3 regions of the Brevibacillus sp. IT-7CA2 genome follow, and region 2 is predicted to be linked to each of the others. Evidence: riboswitches for the same ligand, from Rfam matches in the RefSeq annotation. Region 2 holds a riboswitch; each other region holds the start of a gene.

The links. A riboswitch is a leader RNA that binds a small molecule or an ion and turns the genes downstream of it on or off. The one in region 2 is predicted to bind lysine.
Region 1: another riboswitch for lysine. It lies ahead of dapD (2,3,4,5-tetrahydropyridine-2,6-dicarboxylate N-acetyltransferase); the one in region 2 lies ahead of ACM6JA_RS27020 (aspartate kinase).
Region 3: another riboswitch for lysine. It lies ahead of ACM6JA_RS17080 (amino acid permease); the one in region 2 lies ahead of ACM6JA_RS27020 (aspartate kinase).

The regions. Positions count from the first base shown of each region.
Region 1 is NZ_CATKQT010000011.1:710,494-716,585, forward strand. Features, by position in the region: gene ACM6JA_RS09960 (hypothetical protein) at 1-398, opposite strand, end outside; gene ACM6JA_RS09965 (N-acetyldiaminopimelate deacetylase) at 672-1,805, opposite strand; gene ACM6JA_RS09970 (aspartate aminotransferase family protein) at 1,809-3,023, opposite strand; gene dapD (2,3,4,5-tetrahydropyridine-2,6-dicarboxylate N-acetyltransferase) at 3,038-3,748, opposite strand; lysine riboswitch at 3,840-4,029, opposite strand; gene ACM6JA_RS09980 (flavodoxin) at 4,170-4,610, shown strand; gene ACM6JA_RS09985 (GNAT family N-acetyltransferase) at 4,679-5,227, shown strand; gene ACM6JA_RS09990 (EcsC family protein) at 5,202-6,056, opposite strand; gene ACM6JA_RS09995 (hypothetical protein) at 6,070-6,092, opposite strand, start outside.
Region 2 is NZ_CATKQT010000052.1:275,316-281,407, forward strand. Features, by position in the region: gene ACM6JA_RS27010 (succinate dehydrogenase cytochrome b558 subunit) at 1-559, opposite strand, end outside; gene ACM6JA_RS27015 (YslB family protein) at 989-1,441, shown strand; gene ACM6JA_RS27020 (aspartate kinase) at 1,495-2,736, opposite strand; lysine riboswitch at 2,968-3,155, opposite strand; gene uvrC (excinuclease ABC subunit UvrC) at 3,258-5,039, opposite strand; gene ACM6JA_RS27030 (DUF2164 domain-containing protein) at 5,078-5,329, opposite strand; gene ACM6JA_RS27035 (ABC transporter ATP-binding protein) at 5,456-6,092, opposite strand, start outside.
Region 3 is NZ_CATKQT010000033.1:99,255-105,346, reverse strand. Features, by position in the region: gene ACM6JA_RS17090 (CGNR zinc finger domain-containing protein) at 43-600, opposite strand; gene ACM6JA_RS17085 (DinB family protein) at 769-1,263, shown strand; lysine riboswitch at 1,348-1,533, shown strand; gene ACM6JA_RS17080 (amino acid permease) at 1,647-3,095, shown strand; gene ACM6JA_RS17075 (hypothetical protein) at 3,314-4,177, shown strand; gene ACM6JA_RS17070 (hypothetical protein) at 4,327-4,518, shown strand; gene ACM6JA_RS17065 (hypothetical protein) at 4,511-4,657, shown strand; gene ACM6JA_RS17060 (TolC family protein) at 4,875-5,930, shown strand; gene ACM6JA_RS17055 (aminoglycoside phosphotransferase family protein) at 6,002-6,092, opposite strand, start outside.

The DNA of each region.
Region 1 (6,092 bases), on a different contig from region 2:
ACCAACACGAGTTGCATGCGCAAGTCTTTGGCTACAGGCGCGTCATCAACTTCTACGAACACGTTAAACGTACGAGGTACATTTTTGTCGCTGTATCCTTTGACAGGGTTGCTGAAAACGACATTTTTATTGCGGGTCTGCTGAATTCCTTCGACCACAATAATATTTACGTTTGGCTTAATCACTTGCAATTTGCCAGATTGCTGATCGTAATCGGCAAAACCACCGAGCTTGTTCACTATTGTTTCTACCGATTCGGCCTTGGATGCTGGCATTTCACTCGCTACGGTTTCCGCACCGAAAAATACGCGCATCGCACCCTCTCCCAGCGCAGTAGTGCTCCCCACCCCTGCTGCTACAGTCAACGCCAACAGGGCCGATAACCATGCTTTTTTCATGTCAATAATCCTCCTGTATGTGTGCGCGGCAGCGCTTGTTTTTCCGGAATTTCTTCTCTCTAGTTTATACGTTTGGAAAAGGAAATAGTTGTGCTGCCCTGATAAGTTTTTTCAACAATATCCACAATATCCACAAGCACAAAAACCTTAGGAAGAAAGACTTATGCACAGAGATGTTAGTAACTACTTCTTACTCTTGACCAGAATACGGTTGGGAATGACACAGAAAAAAGAGCGGCTATCCAGCCACTCTTTTTTTGCTCCTGACACCTGCTACTCCTGTTGCGAAAGCCATGTAAAATACCGAGAGACCAGTCGAATAGCCACCTCAATCGCGTCTTCGTTCGGCTCAATTTTGGAATGGTGCAAGCCGTATGGCGTTTGCACACCCAGCCAGAACAAAAAGCCGGGAATTTCTTTCAAAAAGTAACCGAAGTCTTCTCCAGTCATGGCTTCCTTGCAGGTAATGAGAGTTACATCTTCACATTGTTCCTGTACCCATTGCATGAAGTCTGTCGTTAGCTGCTCCTCGTTGTAAACCTGGCAGTAGCCAACCCCGTAGTCAATCGCTGCCTGGCAATCAAAGCCTATTTCCACTCCCTTAACGAGAGATTCAATGCGGCTCTTGACGAGTGCCATCGATTCCATAGAAAAGGTTCGGATGGTCCCTTCTAGCCTGGACTTCTCCGCGATGATGTTCTGCTTCGTCCCGCTCTCCAGCTTGCCAATTGTTACGACAGCTGAATCCAATGGATCCATATTGCGCGAAATAATCGATTGAAGCTGTGTCACAAGATGGCTTCCTGCAACCACCATGTCATTCGCCTTGTGCGGGAAGGCTGCATGCCCACCTTTGCCAACCAAATCAATGTACAACTCAGAAGTGTTGGCAAACAAAATTCCTGGCTTCGTCGCAATATGACCAACTGGATATTCTGGCGCGATATGCAAGGCAAAAATGCAGTCCGGTCGCCACCCTGCAAACTCTTCACTTCCCATCATCGGCTCAGCACCGCCAGGACCTTCTTCTGCCGGCTGAAAGAGGAACAGCAAATCATCTGCTATCGGATGCTGGGTAAAATGCGTCAGGAGGCCAAGAGCAATTGCCATATGCACGTCATGCCCGCATGCATGCATGTATCCTTCATGAAGCGAGCGAAACAGGTAGGACGTTTCCTCTACGATCGGCAGGCCATCCATATCCGTCCGCCAGGCAATTAATCGTTTAGGCTTTGTTCCTGCCAGCTTGACTAAAATGCCTGTCCGCCACGTTTTGATCTCGATTCGCTCCTGAGGTAGCTTCTTCAAATAATCGAGCAAGTATTGTTGCGTCTTCACTTCAGCGAAGCCTGGCTCCGGTATTTGGTGCAGGTCTCGTCGAATTTGTGTAAACAAGGAAGTCGTCATACCCTACGCCTCCTTTTTCGTACCTGATCTTACTTTTAAATGCTCCTCAAACACGGCAAGGAAACGGTCCACATCGGCTTTTGTCAACGTCAGTGGCGGAAGCAAACGAACAATCGTTTTCTGCGTCACGTCAACGAGAATTCCTTCGTCAAGCAACGCTTGCTGCAAGTGGCTGACCTCTTCCGGGGTGGAAGAGAGTGGAATTCCAACCATCAAGCCTTTTCCGCGAAGGGATTGCAGCTGATCCGGAAGACGAGTACGCAATGCTTCCAAGCCCGACCACAGGTACGTAATCACTTCTTCTACGTGAGCGATGAAGGCTGGATCAAGCAATTCGTCCAACACGACATTCCCCAGGGCAGCAGACAGTGGTGATGGTGCGAACGTCGTTCCGTGATCCCCCGGTTTGAACTGGTTCATCAGCTTTGGACCAGCGATGACACCGCCGAGGGGAAGCCCTCCCCCTATACCTTTGGCGAAAAGGATAAGGTCTGGCGTTACGCCTGCATGCTCATAAGCAAACAGCTTTCCTGTTCTGCCCATTCCTGTCTGGATCTCATCCATGACAAAGAGCATGCCTTCTTGTTCACAGATCACAGCTACCTCTCGCAAGAATGCTTCCGTTAACGGCACGACACCGCCGGAACCCAAGACTGGCTCCATGAGGACCGCAGCAGGCCTTGCTTCTTGGCAAATCGCTCGCAATCCTTCCGTGTCCTCCACATCCAGTTCATAAACAGGAAAAGCCGGCTGAGGAAAGTCTTGATAGACGTGAGCCTGTCTCGTCAAACGCACTGCTCCGAGTGTTCGCCCGTGAAAGCTGTTGCGTAAGACAACGATGCCTTCACGACCTGCGCCCTCGTTCTTCGTCCATTTGTGAATCAGCTTGATCGCAGTCTCTGTAGCCTCTGCACCAGAGTTGGTGAAAAAAACCTTCCCACTAATGCTGTTCGCAACCAAACGCTCGGCCAATCGAATAGCCGGCTTGTTTAAAAATACATTGGAAATATGCAAGAAGCGCTCTCCCTGCTCACGTAAAGCCTGTACAATGCGCGGATGAGAATGCCCCAGAACGTTTACCGCGAGTCCGGTAAACAAGTCGAGATAGCTCTTCCCGTTCGTATCGTACAAGTAATTTCCTTCGCCTTTTTCTATGGCAATCGGAAGTCTTTTGTAAGAGGAGACGATATATTGTTCATCGAGCGAACGCCAGTCCATGTGCACTCTCTCCCTTACAGCTGACGTAGCTCCTGCTTGATCTCTGTCTTGGAACGAGTTTTTTCATCGATTTGCTTGATCACACGTGCAGGTGTTCCCGCAACTACTACGTATGGAGGTACATCTTCAATCACGACAGCACCCGCTGCAACGACAGCACCTTTTCCTACGCGTACACCTTCCAGAATGACAGCATTTGCTCCGATGACAACATCGTCCTCGACAACAACTGGCTGTGCAGATGGCGGCTCGATAACGCCCGCGATAACTGATCCCGCGCCGATGTGGCAGTTTTTCCCGATGGTTCCACGTCCACCTACTACAACATTCATGTCGATCATCGTACCTTCACCGATCACTGCACCGATGTTAATGGAAGCACCCATCATGATGACCGCATTGTTACCGATTGTCACTTGGTCACGGATAATTGCGCCTGGCTCAATACGCGCTTGAATCCCTTTTGTATCCAGCAATGGAATAGCGGAGTTGCGACGGTCGCTTTCTACCACATAATCTTCAATTTTGTCTGCGTTAGCCGCGAGCACTGGCTCAATCTCTTTCCACTCACCAAAAACAACACCAGTAGGACCAGTAATGAAAGCTTTGGAGCTCGCACCGAAGTCGATTCCCTCCAGGTTCCCTTTCACATATACCTTCACTGGTGTTTTCTTTTCGCTTTTTTGAATAAACGCGATAATTTCGTTAGCATCCATCATGTTCATAGTTACATCCTCCTCAAAATAACAGCATGGTAAATCAAAAAAAGCAATGAGTGCATTCGCTATCTCATTGCTTTTGATACTACATAAGCAAATCATAAATAGCGCTCCACAAAAAGACTTGAGGTCCCTTGTGACAGGATGATCATTTTTCATGAGACACCCCAGCCCGTGCTACGTAGGGGCATAGCATAAGCTTCGGCGCTTTAGCCTTTCTTCCTTCTCCTGCCCCCTGGCAGATTACGAAAAGACTTACTCTTCTTCGGCGCACCTCTATTTAGAGTACATTATTATAATTTTATTTAACTCTACCAAAATCAATGAAACGTGGCAATAAGAAAAAAGTTATTGACAACGATTCTCATTTTCATTAATTTTATTTGTGAGAATGATACTCATTATCTAATTGGAGGTTTTCCGTTTTATGAGCATTTTGATGGTATACGCGAGCATGACAGGGAATACTCAGGAAATTGCTGAAGCAATTGCAGAAGGTATTCGTTCAACTGGTGCTGAGCTGGAGATAAAAGAAGTGATGGATGCGAACGCAAAAGAACTCGAAGCTTACGATGGAATCTTGCTTGGTGCCTACACATGGGGCGATGGCGAACTGCCAGACGAATGCATGGATTTTTATGAGGAAATGGACGATATTGACCTCAGCGGGAAAAAGGTAGTTGCTTTTGGCTCTTGCGACTCCGCTTACGAGCATGTCGGTGCAGCTGTTGATATTTTGCTGAAAAAGGCAAGCGAGCGTGGTGCGGAAACTCCTTTGGAAGGTTTGAAAATCGAGCTTTCTCCTACTGCCAAAGAAGTGGAAACTTGCAAAGCGTTTGGGGTATCGTTTGCTGAATTGCTCGGCTAATTGATGTTTCCCAAATACTCTGGCACATGATATACTATCAATCCAACTTTTTAAGGAGGATTGATCTCATGTCACTACATACGGACGAGATTCTCTTACGGCCTCTCCAACAACAAGACGCAGCCGTGCTCCTAGAGCTTCGGCTGCGTAATCATGACTTTCTCCAACCATTTGAACCGATCCGCCCCCCGTCATTTCTGACCCTCCCAGGACAGCAAGAACAGATTTCGCAAGCACAGATTGATTTTGAACGTGGCACAGCCTATGCTTTCGGCGTATTTACCCGAGAATCCAGTAAGATGATTGGACGTGTAGCGTTGTCGAATGTCGCACGCGGTGCTTGGCAAAATGCTACGATTGGCTACTTTATGGATCAGGAGTGCAATGGCAAAGGCTATACGACATCAGCAGTAAATCTCGCCCTTCATTTTGCTTTTTCTGATGCTAAACTGCACAGGGTACAAGCTGCTGTTATGCCTCGCAATCAAGCTTCCATTCGCGTCTTGGAAAAAAACCGTTTTCGCCAGGAAGGGCTTTCGTTACGCTATTTGCAAATTAACGGTGTATGGGAGGACCATCTCCTCTACGCTCTTACAGTTGAGGAGTTGTCTCAGTAATTTCCTCGCTCTTTTCGCTCTCACGCAGCCGCTCCAGGATGCGCCGTTTGCGGTACAGCATCATCCCCGCTTCGGCGACATCCTGTACGGTTGAGCGGTTCAAATACGCCCCAAACAAAATACCTGCAATGGGCACCATTTGAAATAACTTTTTCCACCCAAAGTTCTCTGTGTACGTTACCACGACTTCACGCCATCCCTGCAATTGCGCCATTACCTCTCTCTGCGCATTTGGATCATCAAAGCGGGAGAGCTCAGCGAGTATCGCTTTTTTCCCTACGATATCTGATGAAGCAAACTGCAAGCATTTGACGACGAACAGCCGCTCCCTCTTCTCTTCAGGTCGATAGCCATAGGCAAGAGCCATCTCTTGTAATACTTTTAGGGATGTCCCCATCAATAACGGGATATCGATCGCGAGGGTAAAAATCCCTCCGAAGCCAGTCGTCGCACCTTGTACCGTGGCAAAATTCGCACGTGAATCCTTCAGCTCCATTGCGACATCATTCATGATCGTAAGCGGTACAGCAGCAATCTCCTCTTTGCCAATAACAGACGTGCCCTGTCCCTCTAACCGTTTGCCAAACCTCTTGTAAATCGGTTCATCCTGCACCAAATAAGTTCCACCTGTCTCAAGAAAGGCTGCCATTTCATCTACGGCTTTTCCCAGCTTCTCTTGAACGAATGCAGGCGTAATCCGATCTAACAGAACAAAAGGAAGTCTGCCAAGCTTTTCCCAGAACCACAAGTCGTTCTGGTCCTTCTCCCAAGCCTCCACTTCACGTAATGCCGTAACTAAAGTCTCCCTAGACTCCCTCAAATCCAACAACCTCCCTGGCTACTCATTCAGATACTCCTCGCCTCC
Region 2 (6,092 bases):
ATACGCCCAAAGTCAGGAATGTTGCAATGCGTTGGGAACGCGGCCCAACTGTAATTCCCCAGTGAACCAGGAACGACCACAGTCCGTTGGAGAAGTGGAAAGTCGTGCTAATAATCCCGATTGTGTAGAATACGATCATTGCAGGACTGCTCAAAATGTTTGCCATCATGTCATAATCCACGTGTGCACCCAGTGCTTTTTGGATACGGGTTTCCCAAACATGCCAAACAATAAAAATGAGGGTAATGACTCCTGTAACGCGTTGCCACAAGAACATTTGGTTTCGGAAGTAACCGAAGTTCCCTACGTTATGCTTCGCTTGGAACGCAATGTAGAGACCGTAAACTGCGTGAAACAGGATCGGGAGGTAGATCAAGGCAAATTCAAGTACTAACAGAAATGGAAGGCTTTCAATGAAGCCTACTGCCTGGTTGAAAGCTTCAGGTCCACGAGTCGCTTGATAGTTGGCGGTCAAGTGGAACACGAGGAAGAGCCCGATCGGAAACAAACCAAGAAGTGAGTGTAGCTTGTGACTGAGAAAGCTATGGCCTTTCGCCATACAATGGTCCCCCTTTCAATGTATGTAACTCTCAATTCTGTGAAAAACGTCAAGCATCACCGCAAGCGGCCCAAAACGGTTTTCGACCGTTTTGATAGACCTTTCCCCAATATCCTAACCCATTGCCTCACCCATTAGACATAGCAAAACCGCCACGATCATTTTATGAAGAGCATCTTGACGCTGTTCACAAAAAGACTGCGTTCGCTAGATCATATGAATTTGTCGGAATGTGTCAAAATTCGAGAAAAAGTTGGGCAAAACTTTGACCAAATCCAATTGTACTCTTGTCGACACAGAGCGTCAAGACAATCAATGTACTAAATACATTGATAGAATAACTTTGTTTAGTCTAGCTATTTTTTCTATTACGATGTCATGAATATGAGCCCCTCCTCATAATCTAGTACAGACAGGAGGGAAGCACATATGAAAGAGAAGGATCAGCTTGCAGCACTGTTGCCGCCGGAGACCATTCCCTATGCGGAAAGAATGAACATGCCCTATCTTGGCTATCATCTTCTACGCGAAACGCTGACCAGCACCCTGCTAGGTGATAGTGAAAACCATATTCTCTATTGGATAGGAAAAAATATGGGACGCCAAATCCCTATTCAATCTGCAACAGGCCCGATTATGCCTTTTATTCGGCTCGGATTAGGCCAGTTAGACGTCGTAGAGGAGACCGGGCAAACTATCGTCTATTCGCTCACTCATTCTATTTTTAGCTATCAGTCTATAGAGAGACTAGGATGCAGTCTTTCTTTTGAGGCTGGGATCATCGCTGGTATGATTGAGCAGTGGAAAGAAAGAGAAGCATTCAGCAAAATCGAAATGGAAAGCCCTTCAGACATACGGATATCTGTGCAAGTAGCGTCATGAAGAAAATGCCCCCTCTACCTGTAACAAAGGGAGAGGGAGCATCCATCCATGTTTTATACTCCGTGCACGACCGCGGTTTCCTCGACATCCAGACCATATGCCGAATGAAGACTGCGAACAGCCAGCTCTGTCAAGGCTGCTGGAATGACGCAAGAAACCTTGATATCAGACGTAGATACCATTTTAATAGAAATTTCTTTTTCAGCCAGGACGCGGAACATTTCGGCAGCTACCCCTGGATTGTTGATCATACCCGATCCAACAATCGATACCTTGGTCAAGCCTTCCTCGAAATCGACTTTTTCAAAGCCAAGCTCGGTTTTGTTTCTGTCCAGCGTATCCAGTGCTTTTTTCAGGTCATCCGCTGCAACTGTAAAAGAAATGTTCGTAACAGACGCATCATAGGAGCTTTGGATAATGATATCGACGTTCACCTGATTGTCCGCTAGCGTATTGAACAGACGGGAGAGCGTCCCGACCTTGGCAGGCATGCCGACAACCGTGATTTTGGCTACATCTTCATCGTGTGCAACTCCACTTACTACTCTTCCTGTTTCCATGTTGGCAACCTCCTCAACGTACGTACCATCTTCGGCAGTAAAGCTGGAGCGGACGACCAGCCTTACTTTGTATTTTTTCGCAGCCTCTACTGACCTTGGATGAAGAACCCCTGCACCGAGGTTCGCCAGCTCCAGCATCTCATCATACGAGATCGTATCCAGCTTGCTCGCAGCTGGAACCATTCGCGGATCAGCTGTGTACACCCCGGACACGTCCGTAAAGATTTCGCATTTCTCAGCGTTCAAGCTCGCTGCGAGTGTAACCGCAGATGTATCCGATCCACCGCGGCCGAGCGTCGTAATTTCACCTTCGTCACTGATCCCTTGGAATCCTGCCACGATCACCACACGACCACGGCCGAGCTCGGATTGAATCCGCTCTGGATCAATCTGCTTGATCCGTGCTCTTCCGTGAATCGCCTCCGTGGTAATTCCAGCCTGCCAGCCCGTAAGAGAAATGGCGTCGTAGCCTTTTGTATGCAAGGCCATCGACAAAAGCGCGATCGATACCTGCTCCCCCGTGGTCAGCAGCATATCCATTTCACGCTCGGATGGGTATGCGCTAATCTGCTTGGCCATGTCTACCAACACGTCAGTAGATTTCCCCATCGCAGAAACAACGACTACCACATCATGCCCTTCCTCTTTGTAGCTGATAATTCGATCCGCAACTCGTAAAATTCGCTCAATGGTACCTACAGAAGTGCCTCCGTATTTCTGCACGATCAACCCCATGCGGCTTCTCTCCCTTTTTCTCATATCCAATGTTGGTATATATCTCGTATCGTATGGTTTTTCACTATTCTCTCTATAAGGAAAAGTCTTACATTTTTATTTTACAAAAAAGGCACCGACAAGGAATAAGACCTGCCGCTGCCTACTGTTTCGACATACCGGTTCCTCCCTCCCAATACACGCGGACAACGAAGATTGATAGTAAACACCATCAAAACTCACATTGACACACCGTGAGATAGCTCTCCATCTGACAATTGGTCATTGTGCAGATGACAGTCCTGCATTTGTTCAACGCAGACCCAGCATGGAGAAAAGCGGGTTTCCCTCCACACTTCGGCGAATTCCCCTTTCCCGTCCCCTTCACAGATACCCGATCTCAGGGTGGTACTCTTGGTTTTCGCGCCTCTACCTCACTCCATAATGGAAGTGAGGCTAACTATTCTGTTTGAATCGGATTATATCATGAGTCTAAAAATGGATCAATTCCTTTTTAGAGGTTGTTCCAAAAGTCACATTTGCTATGTGTCCAGCTTGCGCAGATGCCCGATGATTTCTTTCGCCAGCTTGTCGCCGATCCCTAATTGACGGAAGTCTTCAACGGTCGCCTCGCGCATTTTTTTCAACGAGCCGAAATGTGAGAACAACAGCTTGCGTCGTTTCTCACCGATACCCGGGATCTCATCCAACTGTGAGGAGAGCATCGTTTTCGTCCGGGATTGTCTGTGGAACGTAATAACAAATCGGTGGACTTCATCTTGGATGCGCTGCAACAAATAAAACTCATAGCTATCCCGTCTAAGATTTACAGGCTCTGGCGGATCTCCGTACATGAGCTGAGCAGTGCGGTGCTTCTCGTCCTTCGCGAGTCCACAGACTGGAATATAGAGGCCCAGCTCATTTTCCAGGACGTCCATGGCCGCACTGATTTGGCCTTTTCCACCATCGATCACAATCAGGTCAGGCATCGGCTGGTTTTCTTTCAGCAGGCGAGAGTATCGACGGCGAACGACTTCCCGCATGGAGCCGTAATCATCTGGTCCCTCGACGGTTTTGATCTTGAATTTGCGGTATTCCTTTTTGTCAGGACGGCCGTCTGTAAACACAATCATCGCAGACACTGGCTCTGTTCCCTGAATGTTGGAGTTGTCAAACGCTTCAATTCGATGAGGAACCGGAACCCCTAAAATGTGACCGAGATTGTGTACCGCTTGGACCGTACGAGCATCGTCCTTGGACATCAGCGCGAACTTCTCCTGCAAAGCAATACGGGCGTTCTCGGAAGCCATCTTCACGAGCTCATGCTTTTTGCCTCTTTTGGGAGCGTGGACTTTGATGCCCAGCCACTCACTCAAAAGCTCCGGTTCACTCTCTTCCGGGAGCAAAATTTCTTTTGGCAGCGCATTTTGCTTGTCGTAGTAGAACTGGCTCACATAAGACATGAAGTCTTCGGTTTCGCTACCATAGTATGGAAAGGAAGTCGTCTGACGCTCGATCATCTTCCCTTTTCGCATATAGAACACCTGAATGCACATCCAGCCTTTTTCCACAGCAAACCCGATAATGTCGCGGTCTACCGTATCAGTGAACGTGATCTTCTGCTTCTCCATCACCGCTTCGATGCTCTTGATCTGATCGCGGTATTCCTTGGCGCGTTCGAACTCCATGTTTTCTGCGGCTTGCAGCATTTTTCCCGTGAGGGTTTGCTTCATTTCCTCATGGCCACCATCGAGGAACCGGCTGATTTCGTCCACCAAACGCTGATTTTCCTCTGCCGATACCTCGTACACACAGGGCGCGAGACATTGTCCCAAATGGTAGTAAAGACAAACCTGCTTGGGCATGTTGCGGCATTTGCGCAACGGATAGAGGCGATCCAGCAGCTTCTTCACCTCGGAGGCATCTCCCGCATTCGGATATGGACCGAAATACTTGGCTTTATCTTTTAATACCTTACGGGTAATCTCCAGGCGTGGCTGCGCCTCATTCGTAATTTTGATGTACGGATACGTCTTGTCGTCGCGGAGCATGACATTATAACGCGGGTCGTGCTCCTTGATCAGGTTGCACTCGAGGATGAGCGCCTCAATCGCTGAGGATACCACAATGTACTCAAAGTCCACGATCTCACTGACCAACAGCTGCGTCTTCCCGTTATGACTGCCTGTAAAATAAGAGCGGACGCGGTTTTTCAGCACCTTGGCTTTTCCTACGTAAATGATTTCCCCGCTCGCATTTTTCATCAGGTAGCAGCCTGGCTTATCTGGCAGGACGGCCAGTTTATCTTTTAAGGAGCTGTTCATGGCTGCTCCCTCCTCTTTGCTCTATATCTGCCTTGTATCTATTTGTTCTTGTAGATTGGCTTTTCCAATACATACAGTTCATCTTCTAAGGAACTCATTCGTTCCACCAGCAGCTTGCGGCTGTCTTGCACCCCTTGATTGTAATAGAAGGGGCCGAGTTCCTTTGAAAAAAAGGCAATCAACTCTTCCGTCTCCAAATTGCCGAGTGTCTCCGACCGTTCTTCAATAAAATAGCGCTGTACTTGATGAACAAGATATTCCATTTGCTCTCTCGTCAATTTGGTTGGCATCGTATCCGGCTTCCTTCCCTTTTTCTCATCATAAGAGAATATACGTTCTATCCTTCATAGTACCATGGAATCAATACGAAAAAAACTGCCGCCTCATTCCATAGCGACAGTTTTTTATAGGCAGACCTAATGCTTGCGACCGCCCAAATATGCTTCTTTTACACGCTCGTCGTTTAACAATGCTTCTCCTGTGCCGTCCAATACGATTTGCCCTGCCTCCAGTACATACCCGTAATCAGCGATTTTGAGGGCCTGTTTGACATTTTGCTCCACAATGAGGACGGTTGTACCTTCCGCATTGATTTCTTTGATCACCTTGAAAATGTCCGCCACCACGATGGGAGCCAAGCCCATCGACGGCTCGTCCAAAAGCAACAGCTTCGGTCGAGACATCAATGCGCGGGCAATGGCTAGCATTTGCTGCTGACCGCCAGACATCGTCCCTCCCAATTGAGAAAGCCGTTCCTTGAGGATTGGGAACCAGGTCATCATCTTTTCCATGTCGTCCTTGATGCCTTGTGCATCGTTGCGCTGGAATGCACCCATCTCCAAGTTTTCCAGCACGGTCATCTTACCGAGGATCGCACGCCCTTCTGGTACCAAAGCCAGTCCGGCTTTTACGATTTGATGAGGTCTCGAACCCTCTATACGTTGACCACAAAACGTAATCGTCCCTGCTTCGGGCTTCAGTTGACCTGCGATCGTACGCATGGTTGTGGTTTTGCCCGCTCCGTTCGCCCCGATTAGCGAGACGATTTTGCCC
Region 3 (6,092 bases), on a different contig from region 2:
CCGTCAGAGACAAAATCCGGACGGTCGTTGGTACTGGCTCCATTAGCCTTTTTCCTTTTGCCGCTCGCGAAAACGGCGCACCTTCATCAAGTTTCCGCACATTTTGTCATCACACCAGCGGCGCACCCGGTTGCGGCTTTCATCATAAAACACCCAGCGGCAATCCTCGTTGTCACATATTTTGATTCGCTCCAGATGCTGCGGGGCAAGCAACTCTGCGAAAGAAGCTGCAATTTGTGCCATGACGAGGGGCCAGCCCTCTGCTTGGCTGGATTGCTTTTGCCTGTAGCTACCCTCCTCTTCTACATACAACACCTGCATATGAAAAGGGGCGAGAGCCAAAACTCTGTTCAATTCCTCAAGGTCCTCCTCTTGGATTCGGTCTCCACGGACAACGGCTTCCAGCATACGTCGCAAACGTTGGCGCAGCTGCAAAAGTGAAGCGGCACACTCCTCATTCATCGGCAGCGGAGCGGTTAGCTTGTATGTTTGCAAAAACGATGACAGCCATTCCTGGTTCTCCAAACGATTTTCCCAACGACCAGAACCTCGCCAATCCCGCCAATCACTATTTAAAAAATCGATACAAAGCCAGTCCATGTCATCATCTCTCCTGACTAAACCCCTCATTTTTCTCTCTTGTATGACCATATAGGATATGGTAATCTTTATATGTAACTACCGTAATATGATTAGTTGGTTACACCTTTGTTTCTTACTGCTATTATAGCGTTTCATCAATCTGTTTCACAGACGAGGAGGAAGCGTATGAATCGGAAGGATTTGCTTTTGCACGGATGGGAATGTACGTATGACAAGGAAGACTGGTATCCACCCTTAAAAGAAGCGCTTTCCGGAGTATCAGTAGCGGAGGCCAACTGGCGCCCTGTGGGAGAAGCAGCCAACACAATCTGGGAAAACGTCAGCCACCTTCTTTATTACAAAGAACGCCTGTTGCATCGTCTACTGGGCACTGAATTTCTTGGCTCCGCTGAGACGAACGATGATACCTTCATCCCATCCGGCGGTCCGAATGACGAAGACGCTTGGCAAGCGACCCTCTTGCGCATGGAAAGCGTCCATCGCCACATTCATGAAAAGCTTTCCTTGCTGACGGATGAGGAGTTAAACCAGACGGCTACCTATACGCCCATTTACCAAACCGTGATGAGTCTGGTCCTGCATGATGCGTTTCATACGGGACAAATCGTCCAAATTCGCAAGCTGCAAGGCTCCTGGCCTGCCAGACGCTCTTTTGAATAACAAAATTTCACATTGATTAATCATAAACAATCCTTTATAGTTGATGAATCACATAACTTCATACATGTTATCCTCATCTTTCACGGTGAGGATAGAGGTCGCGGCTTTTATATCATCCTGTACGAGATTCAGAGAAAATCAATGACTCCAGGTAAGGAAAATCCGCCGAAGCTCATATCGCGTCTCTGTGCGATTGGGTTGGGGCTGTACTCGAAAGGGGCAGAACTGTCACGTTTGCATGCCAAGCAAACGTGGTGAGCTATCTTCAGTGAAGGCTTGGTGGGGATTGGATGATACCGCCCTATGCCATTTTTTTGGCTATGGCGGTTTTTTCGTTTCCGACCTTCCTTCTCAAAAATCATGAAAGGTCGTGCAAGCAGCTTATGTCACAAAATCAATTGCAACGTGGTTTAAAAGCCCGACACCTGACGATGATCGCTATCGGCGGCTCGATTGGGACGGGATTGTTTCTCGCGAGTGGAGGCTCGATCCATTCCGCCGGACCAGGTGGAGCTTTAGTCGCCTATCTCGCCATTAGTATCATGGTTTACTTTTTAATGACCAGCTTGGGGGAAATGGCAGCCTTCATGCCTGTATCCGGTTCGTTTTCGACGTATGCCACACGGTTCGTCGATCCATCTCTCGGTTTTGCTCTCGGCTGGAACTACTGGTACAACTGGGCCATTACCATTGCCGTCGAGCTGTCAGCTTCCGCACTCATTATGAAATATTGGTTCCCGGATACCCCAGCGATAGTGTGGAGCGCTTTGTTCCTCGGATTGCTGTTTGCCTTGAATCTCCTGTCAGTGAAAGCCTATGGAGAATCTGAATATTGGTTCGCCTTGATTAAAGTAGTAACAGTAATCGTCTTTATTATTGTAGGTGTGTTGATGATTTTTGGCATTATGGGCGGCCAAGCAGTCGGCTTCCAAAACTTCACCAAAGGCGACGCGCCATTCAATGGCGGCTTCATGGCCCTGCTCGGTGTCTTTATGATTGCCGGATTCTCTTTCCAAGGGACAGAGCTGGTTGGTGTCGCAGCTGGGGAGAGCGAAGACCCTGCCCGCAACATTCCAAAGGCCATCCGTCAAATTTTTTGGCGCATCCTACTCTTCTACATCCTCGCTATTTTGATCATCGGGTTGTTGGTTCCATACGATAATCCAAATCTGATCAGTGGCGACCTTACGGATATTGCGATCAGTCCGTTTACGATTGTATTTGAAAATGCCGGATTTGCTTTTGCAGCATCCGTCATGAATGCCGTTATTCTCACGTCAGTATTGTCTGCTGGTAACTCTGGCATGTACGCCTCTACACGCATGCTGTGGAACTTGGCGAAAGAAGGAAACGCACCAAAATGGTTCGCAAAAGTAACAAGTAACGGCGTACCGATCAATGCCTTGATCTTGACTGCGCTCATCGGCGCCCTTGCTTTTCTGTCCTCTTTGTTTGGGGAAGGCGAAGTGTATGTATGGCTTTTGAATGCTTCCGGTATGTCAGGCTTCATCGCTTGGCTGGGAATTGCCATTAGTCACTACCGTTTCCGCAAAGCGTATATCGCTCAGGGCCGTGACTTAAGTGAATTACCTTATCGGGCAAAGTGGTTCCCGTTTGGACCGATTTTTGCCTTCATCATTTGCTGTATCGTTATTTTCGGGCAAAACTACTCCGCATTCATGGGTGGAATGATCGACTGGTATGGCGTCCTGGTCTCTTACATTGGCCTGCCACTCTTCTTAATCATTTGGCTCGCTTATAAAATCACGCAAAAAACCAAGCTCGTCCCTCTAGAACAAGTAGACTTCAGCATGGATGAATACACGAAATAATCGAAGAAAAAAATACGGACTTCCGTTATCTGAACGGGAGTCCTTTTTCCTGTTTGCCAGCATATTAAAAACTGACTAAAAATAGCCGATAGTATAGACAAGAAGCAATTGAGATCCGTTTCCTTCCGTTCTCACAACTCATACCAGTCATCTGATAAAAGGTAACAAGATCTCCTGCCATCACGACTGAACATGAATCCATGTGAGGAGAGTAGAACATGCAAATCCAATCGTATTCCCGCTACCTAACCCCCAAGCTTCCAACTAACCAACCTGCACCCAAGATGGTGACAGGAACTAGTCTGGGATTGCCCAAGCCCGATACTGTAGATCTTCGTTCACACAAGGCACGCGAGCTACCTGCTGATGCCATCGAACATCACAGCGTCCAATTTTTCTTTAGCACAGAAATTAATGAGCGTTTGGATAAAATTTTCGCAGATAAACCACCCGAGGCTCGCAAAGCCTTTGACCACATCCTGGAGCAAAATTTTTTCAACTCCCAATCCTCCTACACCGATGAAGAAAGAGCTGCTTTGGTAGAAGTCGGTTTAACCCAAGGTAAATATTTGGCGGACCAATACATGGGTGATGAAAAAAATGCTGCTGAATTTTTGGATACCCTGCATCTGCTCGCTGGCGTTGCCAAAACACGAAAGGTTGACCCTGCAACTGGCAGTGTCAGCTACGTAGAGCTTCCGCAAAAACCACATGGGGCGCCGAACGACTATGTTAATCCGTCCAAGCTGATGGAACGGTATGACCCAGAAGCCTACAAAAAAATGCAAGCGGCCACAACCAATCAAACAGAGAAGGTAAGCATGCTGATTCAATTCGTCAAAAAGCTGCAACATCGTCCAGACTGGATCGCACAATACCGGAACGAACAAGCTACGCTTCTCTCCGATTTAAAAAATACAAAAATCGCTAACCGCTTTGAGAATGTAAATACAAAGGACGCCACTGAATTTGTTCGTCAAATGAATACGCTTGCTGAAAATGCTTCCTTTTCTACCTTCACACCATTGCTACAAACGAATCTTGCCTCTTTTATGAAGATCCTGACCAAGAAAACGAGTTAACTGCACAAAGATGATCGTCACAGCCTCCGCCCGAACTTCCTGGGACTGGGGCTGTTTTTTCGTGTGTAGTACCAGTCTCTTTCCTTTTCCAGTTAAGGAAATTGACCGGCAGGTGGTGGACATACTAACCCGTAAAGGAGGAGATGAACATGGATGACAATCGCGAAAACGACCTGCCTGATTTCAAACAACTGGATGACAGACTGATCGCTCAACCTCCAACTAGTCCAATACTCGCAATCCGAACCAATCTGGACAAGGAACCAAATGACGTCGACAATCCGTATGTGCAGCAAGACTCTGAACCCACTGGACAAAATAAGGGGGACGCAAATGACTGATCGCAACTCAAAGGAAAAACCGGACATGGGTTATAACGGAAGCAATATGCATGGTTATTCCCTTACACCAAAGGAAGGAACATTGGACCAAACTACAAAGACGGCTGCAGCAAAAAAAGAAAACAGGGACAAAGAATAGTTCTTTCCCATCCCGAAGAACAAATCCCCTTTGGGGAAACGGGCAGACGCTCACTTTGCCTATTTCCTGAAGGGGATTCCTTTTGGATTTCTGACCAAGAACATGATGAAAAAACATTTTCTTATTGACGAAATTCTATTGGAAATATATACTTTTCATGAATTTGATAATGAGAATCGTTATCAAATTCTTGTATATATGATCAGGAGGTTGCCCCATGAAATCCAGGCTCTTCAAACACATTTACAGTACAACATTAGTCACTTCTCTCCTCACAGGTGGCGCCCATATGGCTCTGGCCGCACCACTCGTGGCCACTGCTGAACAGACGGATGTTTCCCCTTTGTCGCTAGATTTCGCAGTCGAACAGGCAATAAAGAACAGCGTTGATCTGGAGGTGCTTCGGCTTGATTTAGATATTACGAAGTACGAAACATCCATCACACTGAGAGAAAAAGCAGAAATCAAAAAAGCTGACATCATGTCGCTGGCTGATGCAAAAAAGAAATTCGAAGACGCTGCCAAAGCGGTCAAAGAAGTGGTTGTCGATGAAGTCGCCCTGAATACGCAAAAAAACACCATACAATTGCAAGTGCAAAAAGCATTCTTCGAAGTCCAATCATTAGACACCAAAATCAAAGCGCAAAAGAAAAGCTTGCAAAGACAGTACTGGTTGGACTCCCAAGAAACAGAAGCTCACAAAAATCTTGCTGCCCTTGAAACCAGCTACAAACAAGCATTGGCCAAGCTCAACGATTTATTGAATGAAAAAGCGGACAGACAATGGAAAATGACCGCTACTGATCTGACCCAGCACGAGCTGCTTTCCCTGGAGCAATTGCAAGCAAAAGCTTTTGAAAAACGTCCTGAGATGATCAAGGCACAAGCAGAAATAGACTTTGCCCAAGTAAGAATTGATTACACCGCAGAGTATTCCGCACTCAGTACACATAAAGGTACAATCGCAAAAAACGAGCACAAAAAAGCGGAACTGCAAAAACAAAAAATACAAAAGAAAATCGGTCAAGAAGTAAGTGACAACTATACGAAGGTACTGGCAGCAAGAAAGGCATTAGAGGAAAGTACAACAAAGAAAGAAACCGCATTGGAGCGCTATCAGGCAACAATCGATCAATATAGATTAGGAAAAGCATCGATGAAAGAACTGATGGAAGACGAAGCAAACCTGTTTGACTCCGAAACAAAAACAATCGAATCTGTTTATCAATACAATCTCGCTGCTACCACTATGAATCAGTCAACTGGCTATTAGTATTTCGTATCACGAAGGATCTCATTTATTCATTTAAAATAAAGAAGGCTTCATCCCACAGGGTGAAGCCTTTACTCATTTATTAGTCTCTCAAAAACTCCCGGCATCATCAGACGACCACCGTCTACACCAAAATCCTCTATGAACCACCAAGCCGATAGC